Regions from separate parts of the Ferrimonas sp. SCSIO 43195 genome, predicted to be linked through region 1. Evidence: predicted binding sites of a transcription regulator. Region 1 holds the regulator's gene; the other holds the start of a gene.
What was found. Region 1 encodes MetJ, which represses methionine synthesis genes. Its sites were predicted from a motif close to TAGACGTCTAGACGTCTA; they were not measured.
Positions count from the first base shown of each region.

Region 1 (9,944 bases):
TTGAACGGCTTGCCGTCCTTGCCCAGCATCATGCCAAAGGCGCAGTGCTCGGTGGTGGTGGTGTCAGGCAGGTAACCGGCCTTACGGGCGATCAGCCAGGCCTGTTGCAGGTGCTGGGCCTGACGGGAGTCGATAAAGTACAGGATGCGGTCGGCGGCAAAGGTGTCGACCCGGTACTTGGCGGCGGCGATGTCGGTGGTGGTGTACAGGAAGCCACCGTCGCGCTTACGGATAATCACCCCCATGGGGTTGCCGTCTTTGCCCTTGTACTCATCGAGGAAGACCACGGTGGCGCCGTCGTCTTCTACCGCCAGGCCTTGCTGGGTCAGGTCGTCGACCACTTCTGGCAGCAGGGCGTTGTACAGGCTTTCCCCCATGACGTCGTCATTGCTCAGGGACACGTTGAGGCGGTCGTAGATGGCCTGGTTCTGAGCCATGGTGATGTCCACCAGCTTCTTCCACATGGTGCGACAGTACTCGTCGCCGCCCTGCAGTTTGACCACGTAGTTACGGGCTCGCTCGGCGAAGGCATCGTCTTCGTCGTAGTGCTTCTTGGCTTCGCGGTAGAAGGCTTCCAGATCGGACAGGTCCATATCGGAGGCGCTTTCGTTCTCCATCTTCTCCAGGTAGGCGATCAGCATGCCGAACTGGGTGCCCCAGTCGCCGATGTGGTTGGCGCGAATCACCTTGTGACCCAGGAACTCCAGGGTACGGGTGACGGCGTCACCGATGACGGTGGAGCGGATGTGGTGCACCGCCATCTCTTTGGCGACGTTTGGCGCCGAGTAGTCGGTCACGATGGTCTGAGGTGCAGCGACGGCGGCCACATTGGCGCGGCTGTCGGTGGCAATGGTTTCGATCTGCTTGCCGAGCCAGCCGGCATCGAGGAAGAAGTTGATGAAGCCGGGGCCGGCGATCTCAACCTTGGACACCAGTTCCGAGGCCGGCAGGGTGTCGATGATCAGTTGCGCCAGTTCACGGGGATTCTTCTTGGCAGGCTTGGCCAGCATCATGGCCAGGTTGGTGGCCAGGTCGCCGTGGCTTTTGTCCCGGGTTCGGTCTACCTGAACGCGAGGCGCAGCCTCGGCTGGAATGTGGCCATTCTCTTTCAGGAGAGTGACAGTCTGTTCAAGTAACTGCTGGATATGTTCTTTCATCGCGACACCGAAAAACTCTATGGGGACAGGCCGGATAACGGCTGATAATCAAACCGCACATTTTAGCGCCTAAAGCGCCTAATACCAACGCTTTGTTTGCCCGGTAACCGAGTTTATTGTCGTTGTGAGTCAGTGGCGGTGATTTTGCTTCAGTAGCGGCTTACAACAGGTCCTGAGGATCCCGCTCCAGATGCCAGCGACAGCGCTTGGCCGAGGGCAACTGCTCGATGCGGGGTAACGCATGCTCCAGCGCCTGTTGCAGGTGTTTGCGATCGTTGGCCAGCAGCAGGGTGTGGTAGCGGAATTTTCCCGCTTTGCGCTCCATGGGGGCGGGCATCGGCCCGACCCGCTGAATCGGCAGGGCATCAAAGCAGTGGTTGGCGTCATTGAGGAACTGCTGCGCCTGGTTGGCGTAGGTGGCTTCGGCGCGAATGATCGCCATCTGTCCGGCCGGTGGCAGCATGGCGTCCATCCGCTCTTTCAGGGCGGCATCGGCAAAGGGGCCGTAACCCTGGGTGGTCAGTTGATGCAGCAGCGGATGGTCCGGCTGGTGGGTCTGCAGGATCACTTCGCCGGGTTTGCTGGCACGGCCAGCGCGGCCAGCCACCTGGATGTACAACTGCGCCAGGCGCTCCGAGGCCCGAAAGTCGGCGGAGAACAGGGCGCCGTCCACATCCAGCAGTCCCACCAGGGTCACATCGGGAAAGTGGTGCCCCTTGGCGAGCATCTGGGTGCCAATCAGGATACGGGCTTCGCCGCGGCGAATCTTTTCCAGCAACTGATTGAGGCTGCCTTTGCGGGAGGTGGTATCTCGGTCGATGCGCACCACCGGGTACTGGGGGTAGCGCTGCACCAGGGCTTGTTCCAGTTGCTCGGTGCCGACGCCCTGGGTAAACAGCTGGGTCGAGCCGCACTCGTGGCACTGATGCGGCAGGCGTTTCTGGCTGCCGCAATGGTGGCACTGCACCATGCCCGAGCCCTGATGCACCGTATAGAAGGCGTCGCAGCGGCTGCAGCCATGGAGGTGGCCGCATTCGTGGCACAGCAGTGCCGGGGCAAAGCCGCGACGGTTAAGAAACAGCATCACCTGGTTGCCGGCCTCCAGATGCTGCTCCATCTTTTCCAGCAGTTGCCTGGACAGGCCGGCGTCCAGGTTTTGCAGGCGCAGATCGACGATGCGCTGCTTGACGTGCTGGGCCACCCCGGCGCGTGCGGTCAGTTGCAAGCGTTTGTATTTGCCGCTGGCAACGTTATACAGGCTTTCCATCGATGGGGTGGCGGAGCCCAGGATGATCGGCACTTGCTGCAGCTGGGCCCGCATTACTGCCAGATCGCGGCCGTGATAACGAAAGCCCTCCTGCTGCTTGAAGCTGGCGTCGTGCTCTTCATCGATGATGATCATCCCCAGCTTGGGCATGGCGGTGAACAGGGCCGAGCGAGTGCCGAGCACGATGCCGAGGGCGCCGGCCTGGGCCTGTTGCCACACCTGCAGGCGTTCGTTGTCGTTCATGGCCGAATGCAGCACCCCCACCGGGACCGGAAAACGTCGCTGAAAGCGTTCAATGGTCTGCGGGGTCAGGCCGATCTCAGGCACCAGTACCAACACGGTTTTGCCGGCTCGAAGAATCGGCTCCATCAGGTGCAGATAGACCTCGGTCTTGCCGGAGCCGGTGACCCCTTCCAGTAGATAGGCGCCGAAATGATCCAGATCGCCGCTAATGGCCGCGACCGCCACCGCTTGCTCCCGGTTCAGTACCTGCGGCGTCTCACCCAGCGTGACTTGTTGGTGCCAGTCGGTATCGAAACTCAAGGCTCGTTCGCCGGCCTCGATCAAGCCCTTATCGGCCAGGGCCTTCAGTGCCTGGCGACTGAATTCCAGTTTGCTGACGTCGCCGTCGGCGATCTGAGTCTGGGTCTGCAGGTAGGCCAGCAGGCGTTGCTGCTGAAAGGCGCGTTTAAGGCCATCGAGGTCGGCGCGGCGGCCGGCCTCGGTCAGTTGCCACAGCTTGATCGGCTGTGGCTGCGCCGACTCTCCCTGTCGCAGTTTCACCGGCAGCAGCTGATTCAGTACCATGCCTATGGGGCTGCAATAATACCGCGCCGCCAGGCGGGACAACTGCCACAGGGTGTCGTCCAGCACCGGCGCCGGGTCCAGCACCCGGTCGATGGGTTTCAGTTTGTTGTCCGGCAGATCGCTGTGGTCACTGATGGTCACCACCACGCCGACCATCGATTGACGGCCAAACGGCACTTCGACCCGACAGCCGGGCTGCGGCAGTGGTTGGTCAGCAGCAGGTAAATAGCTGAACAGTTGGCGAAGGGGAACGGGCAGGGCGACCTGAATGTACACTGAGCTGTCTCATTATAGTAGCGGCATGGGCGATCCGGGTGCTGGCGGGACCCGGTTTTTGCTGCCATCGCAGGGATCCTACCACGGCGCCTGACTACCCTATCAGAGCTGGAACAATGATACTATGGAGGCGGATTGATGCTTGCGGCGGTTGGTTACATCATGTACCATTACGCGCCTTAAAATTGTCAATAACGACGTATGGTGTCCGGCTTTGGATCGGATAGCGATACGGCCTTAACTGAGGTTTTCCCAATGAAACAAGGTATTCACCCAGAGTACGCTGAAATCAATGCTACTTGCTCTTGCGGTAACGTAATCAAGACTCGTTCTACCGTAGGTAAAGATCTGCACCTGGACGTATGTTCTTCTTGTCACCCATTCTACACCGGTAAGCAGAAAGTTCTGGACACCGGCGGCCGTGTGGACAAGTTCAAGAAACGTTTCGGCGCGCTGTCTTCCAAGTAAGCCGACCCGTTTTAGGAAAAGGGCACCCATTGGGTGCCCTTTTTCGTTGAGGTCTGAAATAAATTCGACCCAAACAGACTATTTAAATTGGTCAGTCTTTTTTACCATTCAAATAGCCAAAACTCGCCTTTAAACTGACATTTTTCCCTATATTACTGTCAGTGCTGAATTAGTTTATTTTTTCATTTAGTCACTTTTACTGAACGATGCATGAGTATTTTGTTACTTTTGCCTTGTTGGCAATGAAACTGGTCGGAATTGCCTGTTATATCAAGCGCTAATGACAACATCGGTTGCAAATTCAGGCCAGAGGAGTAAGGTTTCATGCGACTGTACCCCTCCCTTAAAATAAATGTAGTGACTGGAATTAAGAGAATGGCAGACCTCCGCGAACAAGCGCTCGAATATCACGCCCAACCCGTTGCCGGCAAAATCAGTATTGCCCTGACAAAGCCAGCGGAAACACAACACGATCTGGCTTTGGCATACAGCCCGGGTGTTGCTGAACCGGTTCGTGAAATCGCCTCCAACCCTGCAGATGCTTATAAATACACCAACAAAGGCAATCTGGTTGCGGTGATCACCAACGGCACCGCGATTCTGGGTCTGGGCAACCTGGGCCCTCTGGCCTCGAAACCGGTAATGGAAGGCAAGTCTCTGCTGTTTAAGCGTTTCGCCAATATCGATTCCATCGACATTGAGGTGAAGCACCGCACTCAGGAAGAGTTTATCGATACCGTCGCCAACATTGCCGACACCTTCGGCGGCATCAACCTGGAAGACATCAAGGCACCGGAGTGTTTTGAAATCGAGAAGCAGCTGGTTGAGCGCTGCCAGGTACCGGTGTTCCACGATGACCAGCACGGCACCGCCATTGTGACCGCGGCGGGCATGCTCAACGCGTTGGAGATTCAGGGCAAGAAGCTGGAAGAATCCACCATCATCTGCCTGGGCGCCGGTGCGGCGGCCATTGCCTGCATGGAGTTGCTGATTAAGTGCGGCGCCGTGCGCGAAAAAATCTACATGTTGGATCGCAAAGGGGTGATTCACACCCGTCGCGATGACCTCAACGAGTATAAGAAGCTGTTTGCCAACAACACCGATAAGCGCACCCTGACAGATGTGATTCAGGATGCCGACGTGTTTGTGGGGGTGTCTGGCCCGGATCTGCTGACCGAAGAGCAGGTTAAGTTGATGGGCGACAAGCCGGTGCTGTTTGCCTGCTCCAACCCGGATCCGGAGATTCGTCCCGAGCTGGCCAAGGCCGCACGCCCGGATGTGATCATGGGAACCGGTCGCAGCGACTACCCGAACCAGGTCAACAACGTGCTGTGCTTCCCGTTCATCTTCCGTGGTGCCCTGGACGTTCGTGCCCGGGCCATCAACGACGAGATGAAGGTGGCGGCGGTGGAAGCGATTCGTGAACTGGCCAAGGAGCCGGTACCGCAGTCGGTACTGGATGCCTACCAGGTCAGCAGCCTTAGCTTTGGTGCCGAATACGTGCTGCCCAAGCCGATGGATCCACGCCTGCTGCCTCGAGTGGCCAAGGCGGTGGCCCAGGCGGCCATTGAGTCCGGTGTGGCGGAGATCGAGACCCTGCCGGACCACTACATGATCGATTAACGCCGACCGGCGACAATTGAGGCAGCGCAGGGCGCTGCCTTTTTTTTTGAGTAACACCCCACCTTGTCACTGGCGGTGAATTGGTCGGCAGGCCTCAGTGCGACAGCATCGGCGGCAGAATTCGCTGTGCATGGCTATTCAGTGCGGATGCAAAGTCTGTCGTTATTAATAATAAGTTACTGATTTACATGTTTAAATTGTTTAATTGATTGCACTCGCTCATGATATCTTATCGGATTAACCCCGATGGTATTTGGAGAGATGATGAAAAGAACAATCGGTTCCGGGTTGGTGTTGCTGGCCATGTTGGGCTCCAGCGCCGCTATGGCGGCAGTGGATCAGACCGGCTTCTATGTGGGCGGTTTTGTCAGCAGCACCACCCTGGAAGTGGAAGATTTTGATAAGTCGGAAGCGGGCTTTGGTGCCTACGGCGGCTACAACTTCAACGAGTGGTTCGGATTGGAATCGACGCTGTTCGTGACCAGCGACTACAAGCTGGAAGATGAAGACGAAGCCTATGCCGCGGCGTTCACCATTGCGCCGAAGTTTACCGCTGTTATCAATGACACCTTCTCGGTCTACGGCAAACTGGGCCTGGCCAGCATGCTGGTGAGTGTCGATACCCGCCTTGGCGATCAGGATTTCTACGGTGTCGGCTTTATGTGGGGCCTGGGGGTGAACGCGGCCCTGACCGACAACCTCAACCTGCGTCTGGGTTATGAGTCTATGAGCGGCGATCTGGAGCACGAAGACTTCAGTCGTATTGAGATCGATACTGATCTGTCCCAGATCAACCTGGGCCTGCACTACCAGTTCTAAACAGTCTGCAATCAAAAGGGGGCCATCAGGCCCCCTTTTTTGTATTCAGCTCAGCAAGGCTGGCGGGCAGCGAAAACGGCCCCAGTGGCGGCCGCATTGCTGTGATGCCAGACAGCAATCAGTCCAGATCTTCCCAGGTGATGCCCAGTGCTTCCATCTGCTCTTTGGCGGCAGCGGGAATGGTGTCGGGGCGATCCTTTCTCAGATCCTCATCGACCGGCAGCGGTTGACCGGTGAAGGCGTGCAGAAACGCCTCGCACAGCAGCTCGCTGTTGGTGGCGTGACGCAGGTTTCCGACCTGGCGTCGGGTACGCTCGTCGGTCAGCAATTTCAACACACCCAAGGGGATGGACACGGTGATTTTCTTCACCTGTTCACTCTTTTTCCCGTGCTCTGCGTACGGGCTGATGTATTCACCACTCCACTCTGTGCTCATTCTTAGCTGCCTTAAACGTAAGTTAACGGGGCAAATTTTAACGACTCCGGCGGTGGAGTCAACTTGTCGACATCTTAACCTATAAACGTTTAGACGTCTAAACGCCTTGACGCCCAAATTTAGATTGGTTACTTTGGACGTCCAGACATCTTGCGATCACAGAATAATCAGGAGCCACGGATGAGTACCCCAAAGCCAGCCACCATTGCCGCCCGTGAGGGCATCGACAGCGATCTGACTCATGGCGCCGTGGTGCCACCCATCTACCTGTCCAGCAACTACACCTTTGCGGACTTCAACCAGCCCCGCCAGTACGACTACACCCGCTCCGGCAACCCGACCCGGGACACCCTGGCGTCGGCGATTGCCCAGCTGGAGCAAGGTCACGATGCGGTGATCACCGCCACCGGCATGGCGGCAGTGACCCTGGCGGTCAGCCTGCTGAAGCCCGGCGAGCGCCTGGTGGTGCCCCACGACTGTTATGGCGGCAGCTACCGTCTGTTTACTAACCTGGCGGCCAAAGGTGCCTTCGAGTTGTCGGTGGTCGATCAAGGCGACGAAGCCGCCCTAGCGCAGGCATTGGCGTTGAATCCGAAAATGGTGTGGCTGGAAACTCCAAGCAACCCGCTGCTGCGGGTGGTGGATGTGGAGACCGTGTCTCGGCAGGCCAAGGCCGTCGGTGCCCTGGTGGTGGCCGACAACACCTTCCTGTCGCCGGTGCTGCAGCAGCCGTTGACTCTGGGGGCCGACATTGTCATTCACTCCACCACCAAGTACATCAACGGCCACTCCGATGTGGTGGGCGGCGCGGTGGTGGCCAAAGACCCGGAGTTGGCAGAGTCACTGGCCTGGTGGGGCAACTGCCTGGGGATCACCGGTGCGCCGTTCGACAGTTTCCTGACCCTGCGTGGCCTTCGAACCCTGCCATTGCGGATGAAGCAGCACCAGGCCAACGCCGAAGCGGTGGTGGCGCTGTTGCAGGCGCACCCGGCGGTGGCCCGAGTGCACTATCCCGGACTGGAAAGCCACCCCGGTCATGAGTTGGCCCGGCGTCAGCAATCCGGCTTCGGCGCCATGCTCAGTTTTGAGCTTAAGGGGGGCGAAACCGAAGTGCGCGCCTTCCTCAGTCGCTTGCAACTGTTCTCGCTGGCGGAAAGCCTGGGCGGGGTCGAGAGCCTGGTGGCACACCCTGCCACCATGACCCATGCGGCCATGGATCCCGAGGCCCGTGTGGCTGCCGGCATCGAGGAGACTCTGATTCGTTTGTCGGTCGGCATTGAAGACAGCGAGGATTTGGTGGCGGATCTGAGTCAGGCACTGGGATAAGGAGCAGCAGAGTGAGCGGTAAGCAGCTTCATAAATTCGGGGGATCCAGCCTGGCCGATGCCGAGTGCTATCGGCGAGTGGCCCACGTCATTCAAACCCAGGGCCAGTGTGGCGATCTGGTGGTGGTGTCGGCGGCGGGTAAGACCACTAACGCGCTGTTGAAACTGGTGGCTCTGGCCAGCAGCGATCTGGCCTGGCAGCCGGAGCTGGAGGCGGTGATCGGCTTCCAGCAGCAACTGGTGCAGGCCCTGCTCGGTGAGCAGGGCGCCGGCCTGGCAGCGGCCTTGGACGCGGATCAGCGGCAGTTGCAGCAGTTGCTGCAAAGTCAGGGCGTCGACGGTGCCGAGGTTCAGGCTTTTGGTGAGTTGTGGTCAGCGCGGTTGCTGGCGGCGTTGTTGTGTCAGCAGGGGGCACCCGCCACGGCACTGGATGCCCGTGATTTCCTGATTCTGCACGCCGGGGTACAGCCACAGCCGGATTGGGCGGGGTCGGCACAGCGGTTGCACCGCTGTCTGGCCGAGCGCCCCAATCAGCGGCTGGTGATCACCGGCTATTACGGCAGTGATGGCGGCGGCCGCACCCGGTTGTTGGGGCGCAACGGTTCCGATTACAGCGCCACTTTGATTGCCGCGCTGGCGGAGGTGGCCGAGGTGACCATCTGGACCGATGTCGCCGGCATCTATAATGCCGACCCCAACGTGCTGACCGACGCCCGCTTGCAATCCAGCCTCAGTCTCGACGAGGCCGATCAACTGGCCAAGCTGGGGTCGCCAGTGTTGCACTGTCGAAGCTTGCAGCCGCTGCGGCAGGTGAACCTGACCCTCAATGTTCGGTCCAGTTTTACCCCGGACGCCGACTATACCCGCATCCTGCCGTCGGGCAGCGAGCAAACCGAGCCGGTGGTCACCAGCCTGAACCAGGTGGCGCTGCATCAGTGGCAGGGAGAGGCCACGGACTTTGGCCGTTTGCTGGGGTGGTTGGCTCAACAGGGGATTACGCCTCTGGCCAGTTACCCGCAGTCGTTGTCGTTGGCGCTGACGTCGGAGCAATCCCGCAGCCTGGGCGAAGCCCTGCTTACTCAGGCGGCCTCACTGGGGTTGAGTCAGCCGAGCAGGGATGACAGTTATGGCCTGGTGGGGGTCGTGAGCCAACATCCGGCGCGGTTGGCGGGGGCGTTTTCCCGCCTGTTGGGGCGACGCGCATTGCCGTGTTTCCGCCATCCTCAGGCGCTGGTCAGCCTGGTGCCACAATCACAAGTCAACGCCTTGGTGGCCTCGGTGCACCGCCGCTGTGCCGGGCCACGTAAGCGCATCGGTATCGTGCTGGCCGGTAAAGGCAATATCGGCAGCGCCTGGCTGGATCTGTTTGCCCGCCAGCAGTTGGGCCTGAATGACGAACTGGAAGCGGAATTGAGGCTGGTGGGGATCGTCGGTTCCGAACACTACCTGATTGACGAGAATGGCCTGTGTCCACGGCAATGGCAGCAGGCGTATGACCAGCATGCCCGGCCGTTCAACAAGCTGGAGTGGTTGTCGCAGGCCGCCGACCTGAATCTGGATGAGGTGGTGCTGTTGGACATTACCGCCAGTGCCTCCTTGGGGCTGAATTACCCGGCCATTGTCGAGGCCGGCCTGCACGTGGTCAGTGCCAACAAACAGGCGGGCAGTGGTCCGAATGCCTTCTATCAGGAGTTGCAGCGACAGCTGTCTAATTGCCACCGCTACTGGCGATACAACGCCTCGGTGGGGGCCGGCCTGCCGGTGTT
Region 1 covers NZ_CP072679.1:4,428,318-4,438,261, reverse strand. Annotated here, with positions in the region: gene argS (arginine--tRNA ligase) at 1-1,157, opposite strand, end outside; gene priA (primosomal protein N') at 1,318-3,507, opposite strand; gene rpmE (50S ribosomal protein L31) at 3,763-3,975, shown strand; gene J8Z22_RS20485 (malic enzyme-like NAD(P)-binding protein) at 4,351-5,598, shown strand; gene J8Z22_RS20480 (porin family protein) at 5,860-6,417, shown strand; gene metJ (met regulon transcriptional regulator MetJ) at 6,536-6,853, opposite strand; gene metB (cystathionine gamma-synthase) at 7,034-8,179, shown strand; gene metL (bifunctional aspartate kinase/homoserine dehydrogenase II) at 8,191-9,944, shown strand, end outside.

Region 2 (9,944 bases), 1.2 Mb from region 1:
TCCGCTCTGGCTGGGGAAGCCATTGATAGCCGCATGGATGCAGACGGAATCCGCACCCTGAACCTGATCGTTCCCCGCGGCGACGTTACCCTGACCGGAGGCGACCACAACCAGATCAGCATTCGCGGTGAACTGGATGACCAAGCCGAGCGTTGGGTGTTTGAGCGAGACGGCGACACCCTGGTGGCTGAGGTCAAAATGCCACGCAACTGGCGGGGCAACAACGACGGCAGTCGCCTGACCGTGACACTGCCCAGTTCCATTCGCTTCAAAGGCGAAGGGGTCAGCACCGACTTCAATCTCGCCAATCTGCAGCGCGGCCTCAAGATCAACAACGTCAGCGGTGATATCTCTCTGGAACGCATCCAGGGCGAGATCGACGTCGAGGTGGTCAGCGGTGACATCAAGGCGCACGAACTCTCCGGCGAGATTGAACTGGAAACCGTCAGCGGCGACATCGATGCCAGTGGCCATCAAGGCAGCGGCAGTTACGAATCGGTCAGCGGTAACGTCACCCTGGCGCGCGGCGGCCACGAAGTGGAAGTGGAAAACGTTTCCGGCGACATTCAACTGAGCCTGGACCGGGTTCGCGAGTTGGACGTGACCAGCGTCAGCGGTGACATTCAGGTCACCGTCGCCGCTCTCGACACCGGTGCCGAACTGGAGTTTGAGACCGTCAATGGTGACACCTCCCTGGCCTTGCCCGGCGATGCCTCGGTACGAGTACGCCTGGAAACCGGCCCAGGTGGCGACATCAGCAACAGCCTGACCCAGGACCAGCCAAACCGCGGCAAGCACGTGGCCACGGAGAAATTGCACTTTGACCACAACGGCGGCAACGCCAAGGTGGAGATGCAAACCGTCAATGGCAGTCTGAGCCTGTCGCCACTGTCCCTGAAATAACCCACAAAAATCGGTGATGGCGGCAGAATCTGGTATTCTTGCCGCCATGAACCTATCCCCCCCTGACACCGCCGCTCCACGGCCGGATTGGACCAAGCTGGCTGCTCAGATTAAATCCTGGGCCCGGGAACTGGGCTTTGCCGATGTCGGCATCACCCGCCTGAACCTGGCCGATCAGCAGCCCGCCCTGTCCTCCTGGCTCAACAACCACTATCACGGCGACATGGAATACATGGCCCGCAACGTGGCGATGCGCACTCAGCCTGAGTTATTGCATCCCGGCAGCATCACCGCCATTGTGGTCCGCCTCGACTACCTGCCCCCCAACGCCGGTTTTGCCGACGCACTCAGGGAGGGGGAGCGAGCTTACATCAGCCGCTACGCCGGCGGTCGCGACTATCACAAGCTGATGCGCAATCGTCTCAAGCAGTTGGGCAACCGCATTCGCGAGCAGATTCAGGACTACGATGGTCGCCCCTTCGTGGACTCGGCGCCGATCCTGGAACGACCGCTGGCCAACCAGGCCGGGCTTGGCTGGGTCGGTAAGCACTCACTGCTATTGAGTCAGGGCGCGGGCAGTTGGTTCTTCATCGGCGAACTGCTGACCAACCTGCCACTGCCGGAGGATGCCCCCCATCAGGGCGACTGTGGCAATTGCAAAGCCTGCATGACCCTGTGCCCCACGGCCGCCATTGTCGAGCCCTACGTGGTGGATGCCAAACGCTGCATCTCCTACCTGACCATCGAGTCGGACTCGGCGATTCCCGAATCCCTGCGCCCGGCGCTGGGCAACCGCATCTACGGCTGCGACGACTGTCAGCTGGCCTGTCCCTATAACCGCGACGCTCCGCTGACCCAAGAACCGGACTTCCACACCCGTGGCCCGCTGACGCACCCTAAGTTGCTGACCTTGTGGCACTGGAGCGAAAGTGAGTTTCTCAGCGCCACCGAAGGCTCTCCCATCCGCCGCATCGGTTATCGACGCTGGCAGCGCAATCTGGCCGTGGCACTGGGCAACGCCCCGGCAGCAACGACCATCATCGAGGCGCTGACTCAAGGCTTGGGGCGGGTAGACAGCCTGGTGGATGAGCACATTCGCTGGGCCATCGATCGTCAGCAGCAGCGACTGGGGCAGTTAAGCAAACAGCAACAACGGTTGATTCGAGTGGTGGAAAAAGGCTTGCCCCGCGACGCCTGAACGCACCCCGTCGGCTCGGCTATGCTAGAGTGTTCAATCAGTTTCGACTGAAATCCGCTGAATCGGGACCCCATTATGAATGCCCTGAATGACCACCCTCGCCTGCTGGTGCAGCAGGTGCACGAATTGGCAGAGTTCATCGGCTTCGAAAGCCGCAACAAGTATCAGATTCTGACCGGCGATCAACAGCCGTTGGCCTACGCTGCCGAACAGAGCAGCGGTTTGCTGGGAACCCTGGCCCGCCAGGCGTTGGGCCACTGGCGCCGCTTCGACCTGGTCTTTTTCGATAGCCGACGTCAGCCTTTCATGCGTGCCCATCACCCCTTTCGCTGGCTGTTTCAGCGGCTGGAGATCAGCGACCATCAGGGGGTCTTCCTCGGGGCGATTCAGCAACGCTTCTCGCTACTGCATAAAAAGTTTGATCTGCTGGATGCCCAGGGTCAGGTGGTGTTACAGGTGGCGTCGCCGCTGTGGAAGCTGTGGACCTTCCCCTTTATGGATGGCCAGCAGCGACAACAAGCCCAGGTGGCCAAACGCTGGTCCGGCGCATTCTCGGAACTGATGACCGACAGAGACAACTTTCTGGTGGAGTATGAGGCCAGCCTGCCGCTACATCTGCGCCAACTGGTACTGGCGGCGGCGCTGTTCATTGACCTGCAGTATTTTGAGGCCAAGGCGGGAAACTGACCCTAACGGCTACAACAGCATGCTGTCACCGATGGGCACAAACTCAGACGCCGACTCCATCAGAGAGTGGGCGGTCAGAGACGGCACCCCGAACACCATGGCCTGCACCCCGTAATCTTTGCGGATCTTGTTCAGCAGCATGTCAAAATCGCCATCACCGGACAGCAACACCACGGTATCGACCTTGGGCGCGGTTTCCATCACATCGATGGTAATGCCCACGTCCCAGTCTCCCTTGGCCGACCCGTCGGCACGCTGAATAAAGGGCTTGAGTTTGACATCAAAACCGATGTGTTTGAGGGCATCCTGAAATTTGCGCTGACCGTCGTCCCCCTTATGGGTCGCGTACGCCGTCGCCGATACGATGTTGCCCAACTGGCTCAGGTGTTGCCACAGTCCACGGTAGTTAAACTGACGACCAAATGCCTGACGACAGGTGTAGTAGATGTTTTGTACATCCACGAAAACAGCGATGCGGTTCAAAGGCGCTCTCAACGATTCAGGAGATAAGTCACTAGACTAACGAATATTCTCCATTGGTGACAGCACCCTTGGGCAAAATTCAGACACCACCACGACAAATGGCCCCCGGCACTGCTTAAACTCTGTCCAAACAGTGCTTCGGGGGGGTTGCCGTTTCGGCAACGGCGATAAATACTGGTTCGGTGCAATACCAAATTGACTGCCCACTGTTGCCGCAATGGCCACGGCTCAGTGCGCAATCACATTGGCATTCAAAGGAGGCCCCCGTGGAGATGAACCTGACCCTCAATGAGACTCGCATCATTGGCTGTTTATTGGAAAAAGAGACCACCACCCCAGACCTCTACCCGCTGTCATTAAACGCCCTCAAAGGCGCCTGCAACCAGAAAAGCAATCGCGATCCGGTGCTGTCCCTCAGCGACAGTGAAGTCAGCCAGACCCTGAATCAACTGATGGATCGCCGCCTGGTCAGTGAAGAAGGTGGCAGCCGCACCAGTAAATACAAACACCGATTCTGCAACACCGCCTTTGGCGGCCTGTCACTGACCGATAAGGAGCGGGCATTGGTGTGCGTGCTGCTGCTGCGGGGGCCACAAACGCCGGGTGAACTGCGCAGTCGTACCAACCGCTTGGCGAGCTTCAACGACGTCAACGACGCCGACGCCGTATTAAAAGGGCTGGCGGAAAAACAGATGGTGGTGCAACTGCCCAGAGAAGCCGGCAAACGGGAAGCCCGCTATGCCCACCTGTTCTCTGGCGACGTCTCGATGACCACCACCGCCGAGGTGATTGCCGACGACAAGGCTCGCATTGACGATCTGGAGCATCAGGTGATGGTACTCAAGGCCGAGATCGAACGGCTCAATGGCGAACTGGCCCGGCGCTGATGGCAGCGCCGACAGATTAATCCAGTACCGAGTGGCGCCCCCAGGGAATTCGGCGCCGCTTCTGATCCCGAGTCAGTAACCACAGCACCCAGCCAATCAACACCACATTGGACAAGGGCACCGCCAACCACACCCCCTGTACGCCCAGCCACAGCGGCAGCAACAGCAAGAAGGGCAGCTGAATCCCCATGTTGGCGAAGGTCACCCAACTGGCCCGACGGCCGTCGTTCACCGACTGAAAGTACGCCGCAATCACAAAGATCACCCCATCGAGATACAGTGCCCAGGTGTGCCACCTCAGCCCCTGGGTCGTGGCCTGCAGCAACGCCTGGTCATCGCGGTTAAAGGCATGGGTAAACAGCGCCGGGAACAACAGAAAGCCGATGGAAAACACCAGGCCACTGAACAGCGTCAGGGCCAGCGCCCACACCAGCGCCCGTTGCATCTGTTTCAGCCGACCGGCCCCGAACAGGTAACTGAGCAGAGGCTGAACGCCGTTGGCCACCCCCTCCGCCAGCAGGTAATACAGGGTGCACAGGTAACCGACAATGGCGAACGCCCCCAGTTCGGTGGCTCCGCCATAGCTCAGAAACTGGCTGTTGTGCACGGCGGTGATAAAACTGAAATAGAGGTACATGGCCCAGCTTGCCAGCCCCAGGCCCAGAATCTGTTTGGTCTCCCGCCAGCTGAGGCTCAGCCGGGTCAACGACAACCGCACTCGACACAGCGGCGAGTGAAAATAGCCCAGTCCCAGCACCAACACCACCGCCTGAGCCAGGGCGGTTGCCAGCGCGGCGCCGGTTAACTGCCAGCCCCACAGAACGATAAACAGATAATCCAGGCCGATGTTGATCAGCGCACCGACACCGATCAGCACCGTGGCCAGGTTGGGAGCATCGTCATTACGAATCAAAAACGGTAAGGCAATGCCACCCAGCGCCACCGGGCTGGCCCAGATCAGCACCTGCAGGTAGTCTTCGGCCAGGGCCAGCACCGGCCCCTGAGCTTGCTGGAGCCGAAACAGCGCCTCCCCCAACCCGGCCAGCATCACCCCGCAGGCGATGCCCATGAGCAGCAATAACCACACCCCCGCGGCCAGCCACTGGCTGGCGGCGGGCAAGTCGCCTTCGCCACGAGCAATGGAGCTCAGGGCACCGGCGCCAATGCCCACCATGATGGCCACCCCATAGGTAATGCCGATCACCGGCCAGGCGATGTTGATGGCACCGAGGCCGTCGGCACCGATGACCTGGCCGACAAAGATGCCGTCCACCAGTTGATAGAGGCCACTCACCAGCATGGCGGCGACCGTAGGAATAACAAACCGCCAGAACTGGCGGCCTAATGCATGGGTCATCAAGGACTCAATGGTGTGGCGCTAGGGTGGCACCAGTCTACCAGTCGACGCCTTTACGTGCCTTAATTCCCGCCTCAAACGCGTGTTTCACCGGTCGCACTTCAGACACCGTGTCCGCCAACTCCTCCAAACGACGGTGCACCGCCCGGCCGGTAATGACCACGCTCTGCTCCGGCGGCCGGTTGGCAATGGCCTCCACCACCTCGTCCAGATCCAGGTAATCGTAATTGGTCATGTAGGTCAGCTCATCCAGCAGCACCAGATCGACGCTGGCATCAGCCAGGGCCGGTTTCAGTTGTTGCCACACCGCCTGGGCCGCCTTCGTGTCCGCTTCCCGATCCTGCGTCTCCCAGGTGAAGCCGGTGGCCATCACATGGAAATCCACGCCATGCTGCTCCAGCAGTGACCGCTCACCGCAGTCCCAGGTACCCTTAATGAACTGGCCAACGACGCAGCGTTGGCCGTGGCCCACTGCGCGGGCGACGGTGCCAAATCCGGCGGTCGACTTGCCTTTACCGTTACCGGTCAGCACCAGTACGATGCCTCGCTCCTCCTGAGCACTCTCCACCTTGGCATCGACTTTCTGCTTCACTTTCTGCTGTCGCTGCTGGTGACGTTCGTCTTTGGTGGTCATCCTTTCTCTCGCATAATCTAGGGGAACAGGCCCGTCAGTGTGGCGCGAACCTGTCGGGGTTTCAAGGTAGGTTCCCACAGTCATTTCCAGCGAATTGACCGATGGGCTACAGGGTGCAGCACTCCGCCTTCAGGTAGTCGATCACTTCATCCAGGGCATCCATGTCCACCTGACAACGCAGGATTCGGCCTTCACGGGTCTGCTGCACCAACCCGGCCTGAATCAACCGGCTCAGGTGGTGACTCAGTGTTGAACCGGGAATGCCCAGCTGCTGTTGAACATCACCGACGGTCATACCGGTCTTACTGCCTTTGACCAACAACCGATACACCGCCAACCGAGTCGGGTGCCCCAGCTCCGACAACCGTTGAGCCACCGCTTCATCACTGATCATATTTGCTCTCCTGTGGTTTTGAACAATTCTATAGTCGTCGAAATTGATAGCCAAGTCCCCAGTGAGCGATTTACTTGCCCGGTCATCGCTATCGGCTATGAATCGATAACAGCGGCCAAAAAAGTTGCAACAGGGGCTATTCAGTGGCCGCCGCCTTAGCTAAGATAGACGTCTAAACGGATAAATGTCTATTTGAAGTAAATAGGGACGGCATCATGGCGACAACACTGCAACACCTCCTCGAGCAACGCATTCTGATTCTCGATGGCGCCATGGGGACCATGATTCAGGGCCATCAACTCGAGGAGGACGACTTCCGGGGCGATCGCTTCGCCCAGTGGCCCTGTCAGCTGAAGGGCAACAACGATCTGTTGTCACTGACCCAACCGGAGATTATTCACGGCATTCATCGCCAGTACTTGCTGGCCGGCGCCGACATCATCGAAACCAACACCTTCAACAGCACCACCATCGCCATGGCCGATTACCAGATGGAATCGCTGTCGAAGGAGATCAACTACGAATCTGCCAGGCTGGCGCGCCGAGCCGCCGATGAGGTGGCCGCCGAGACCGGCCAGCCTCGCTTCGTGGCCGGGGTACTGGGCCCCACCAACCGAACCTGCTCCATCAGCCCGGACGTCAACGACCCCGGCTACCGCAACGTCAGCTTCGATCAACTGGTGGACGCCTTCAGCGAGTCCGCCCGAGCGCTGATCGACGGCGGCGCCGATCTGCTGCTGGTGGAGACCGTGTTCGACACCCTCAATGCCAAGGCGGCCCTGTTTGCCATCGATACGCTGTTTGAGTCACTGGGACGCTCCCTGCCGGTAATGATCTCCGGCACCATTACCGATGCCTCCGGCCGCACCCTGACCGGCCAAACCACCGAGGCGTTCTATAACTCCCTGAATCACATAAAGCCCGTCGCCATCGGTCTCAACTGTGCCCTGGGCCCCAAGGAGCTGACCCCCTACGTCGAAGAGCTGTCCCGCATCGCCGACTGCCCGGTATCGGCCCACCCTAACGCCGGCTTGCCCAACGAGTTCGGCGAGTACGATGAAACGCCGCAGCAGATGGCCGACATCATTGGACAATGGGCTGCGGAAGGTTGGCTCAACATCGTCGGTGGCTGCTGTGGTACCACGCCGGAGCACATTCGAGCGATTCGCGACGCGGTGTCGGCACATCCGCCCCGGGCATTGCCGCAGATTCCGGTAGCCTGCCGGCTGGCGGGGCTGGAGCCCTGCACCATCGGCGCCGACTCGCTGTTCGTCAACGTGGGCGAGCGCACCAATGTCACCGGCTCGGCCCGGTTCCTGCGGCTGATCAAGGAGGGGGACTACGAAACCGCCCTGTCGGTCGCTCGCCAACAGGTAGAGAACGGCGCCCAGATCATCGACATCAATATGGACGAAGGGATGCTGGATGGCGTCGCCGCCATGGAGCGTTTCCTGAAATTGATCGCATCGGAACCGGAGATCGCCCGAGTACCGATCATGATCGACTCTTCCAAGTGGGAGGTACTGGAAGCGGGACTCAAGTGCATTCAGGGCAAGGGGGTCGTCAACTCCATCTCCATGAAAGAGGGGGAAGCGGAGTTTATTCGCCAGGCGACGCTGATTCGCCGCTATGGTGCCGCCGCCATCGTGATGGCCTTTGATGAACAGGGCCAGGCCGACACCTACCAGCGAAAAGTGGAGATCTGCACCCGCGCCTACCGAGTGCTGACCGAACAGGTGGGGTTCCCCCCTCAGGACATCATCTTCGATCCCAACATCTTTGCCATCGCCACCGGCATCGAGGAGCACGACAACTACGCCGTCGACTTCATCGAAGCCTGTCGTACCATCAAGCAGACCCTGCCTCATGCCCTGCTGTCTGGCGGCGTCTCCAACGTGTCGTTCTCTTTCAGGGGCAACAACCCGGTCAGGGAAGCGATTCATGCGGTGTTCCTCTATCACGCCATCCACGCCGGGCTGACCATGGGCATCGTCAACGCCGGTCAGTTGGCGATCTTCGACGACATTCCCGAAGCGCTGCGACAGCGGGTGGAAGACATCGTCCTCAACCGGCGCCCCGATGGTACCGAGCGGCTGCTGGCGGTGGCCGATGACTACCGCGGCGACGGCAAGCAGCAGCAGGACCCCAAGGATGCTCAGTGGCGCAGTCTGCCGGTGAATAAGCGGCTGGAGCATGCCCTGGTTAAGGGCATCACCGAGTTCATCATCGAGGACACCGAACAGGCACGGCTGCAGGCCAAAGAGCCCATCGAAGTCATTGAGGGCCCGCTGATGGACGGCATGAATGTGGTGGGGGATCTGTTCGGCGACGGCCGCATGTTCCTGCCTCAGGTGGTTAAATCTGCCCGAGTGATGAAGCAGGCAGTGGCCCACCTGACGCCCTTCATTGAAGCCTCCAAGAAAGAGGTCAGCTCCGCCGGCAAGGTGGTGATGGCCACGGTCAAAGGGGACGTGCACGACATTGGCAAGAACATCGTTGCGGTGGTGCTGCAATGTAATGGCTACGAGGTGGTGGACTTAGGGGTGATGGTGCCGGTGGAGAAGATCATCGAAACCGCCATCGCCGAAAACGCCGACGCCATAGGCATGTCCGGGCTGATCACCCCGTCCCTGGACGAGATGATTCACAACGTCAAAGCCTATCAGAAGGCCGGGCTGGATATTCCCTGCTTTATTGGCGGGGCCACCACCTCCAAGATCCATACCGCGGTAAAAATTCATCAGCACTACCCGGCCGGGGCGGTGTACGTCCCCGACGCCTCTCGAACGGTGCCGGTGGTGGCCAAACTGATCGACCAGAGCCAGCGCCGGGCCTTCGTGAAGGAGGTCTATGCCGATTACGCCGAGCTGAAGGCCAAACGCGAGGCCCAGGGACGACGCAAAACCCTGGTCAGCCTGCAGCAGGCCAGGGACAACCGCAATCAGATTGACTGGGATAAGTACACCCCGTTTGCCCCTCAGCAAACCGGCATTCGCGTCTTTAAGGACTACCCGCTGGAGGATCTGATTGAGCGCATCGACTGGACACCGTTTTTCCGCAGCTGGGGCCTGCATGGCCGTTACCCCGAGATCTTTGATCACCCCAAGGTGGGTCAGGAAGCCCGGGAGTTGTACGACAACGGCCGCACCATGCTGACGAGCCTGATGGAGGAGAAGTGGCTGAGCGCCGCCGCGGTCATCGGCCTGTTCCCAGCCAACAGCGTCGATCACGATGACATCGAGATCTATGAGGATGAATCACGGCAATCCACCCTGACCACCCTGCATATGCTGCGCCAGCAGATCGAACGGGCAGGCAACAACAACTTTGCCCTGTCCGACTTTGTGGCCCCCAAAACCAGCGGCAAACGGGACTTCATGGGCGCCTTTGCTGTCACCGCC
Region 2 covers NZ_CP072679.1:870,584-880,527, reverse strand. Annotated here, with positions in the region: gene J8Z22_RS04195 (DUF4097 family beta strand repeat-containing protein) at 1-903, shown strand, start outside; gene queG (tRNA epoxyqueuosine(34) reductase QueG) at 950-2,101, shown strand; gene J8Z22_RS04185 (phospholipid scramblase-related protein) at 2,177-2,788, shown strand; gene J8Z22_RS04180 (NYN domain-containing protein) at 2,798-3,271, opposite strand; gene J8Z22_RS04175 (YceH family protein) at 3,544-4,158, shown strand; gene J8Z22_RS04170 (MATE family efflux transporter) at 4,175-5,515, opposite strand; gene cobO (cob(I)yrinic acid a,c-diamide adenosyltransferase) at 5,553-6,149, opposite strand; gene J8Z22_RS04160 (helix-turn-helix transcriptional regulator) at 6,256-6,543, opposite strand; gene metH (methionine synthase) at 6,759-9,944, shown strand, end outside.
Region 2: a site for MetJ is predicted at 6,709-6,726, ahead of metH (methionine synthase). Genes of this name have one in related genera too.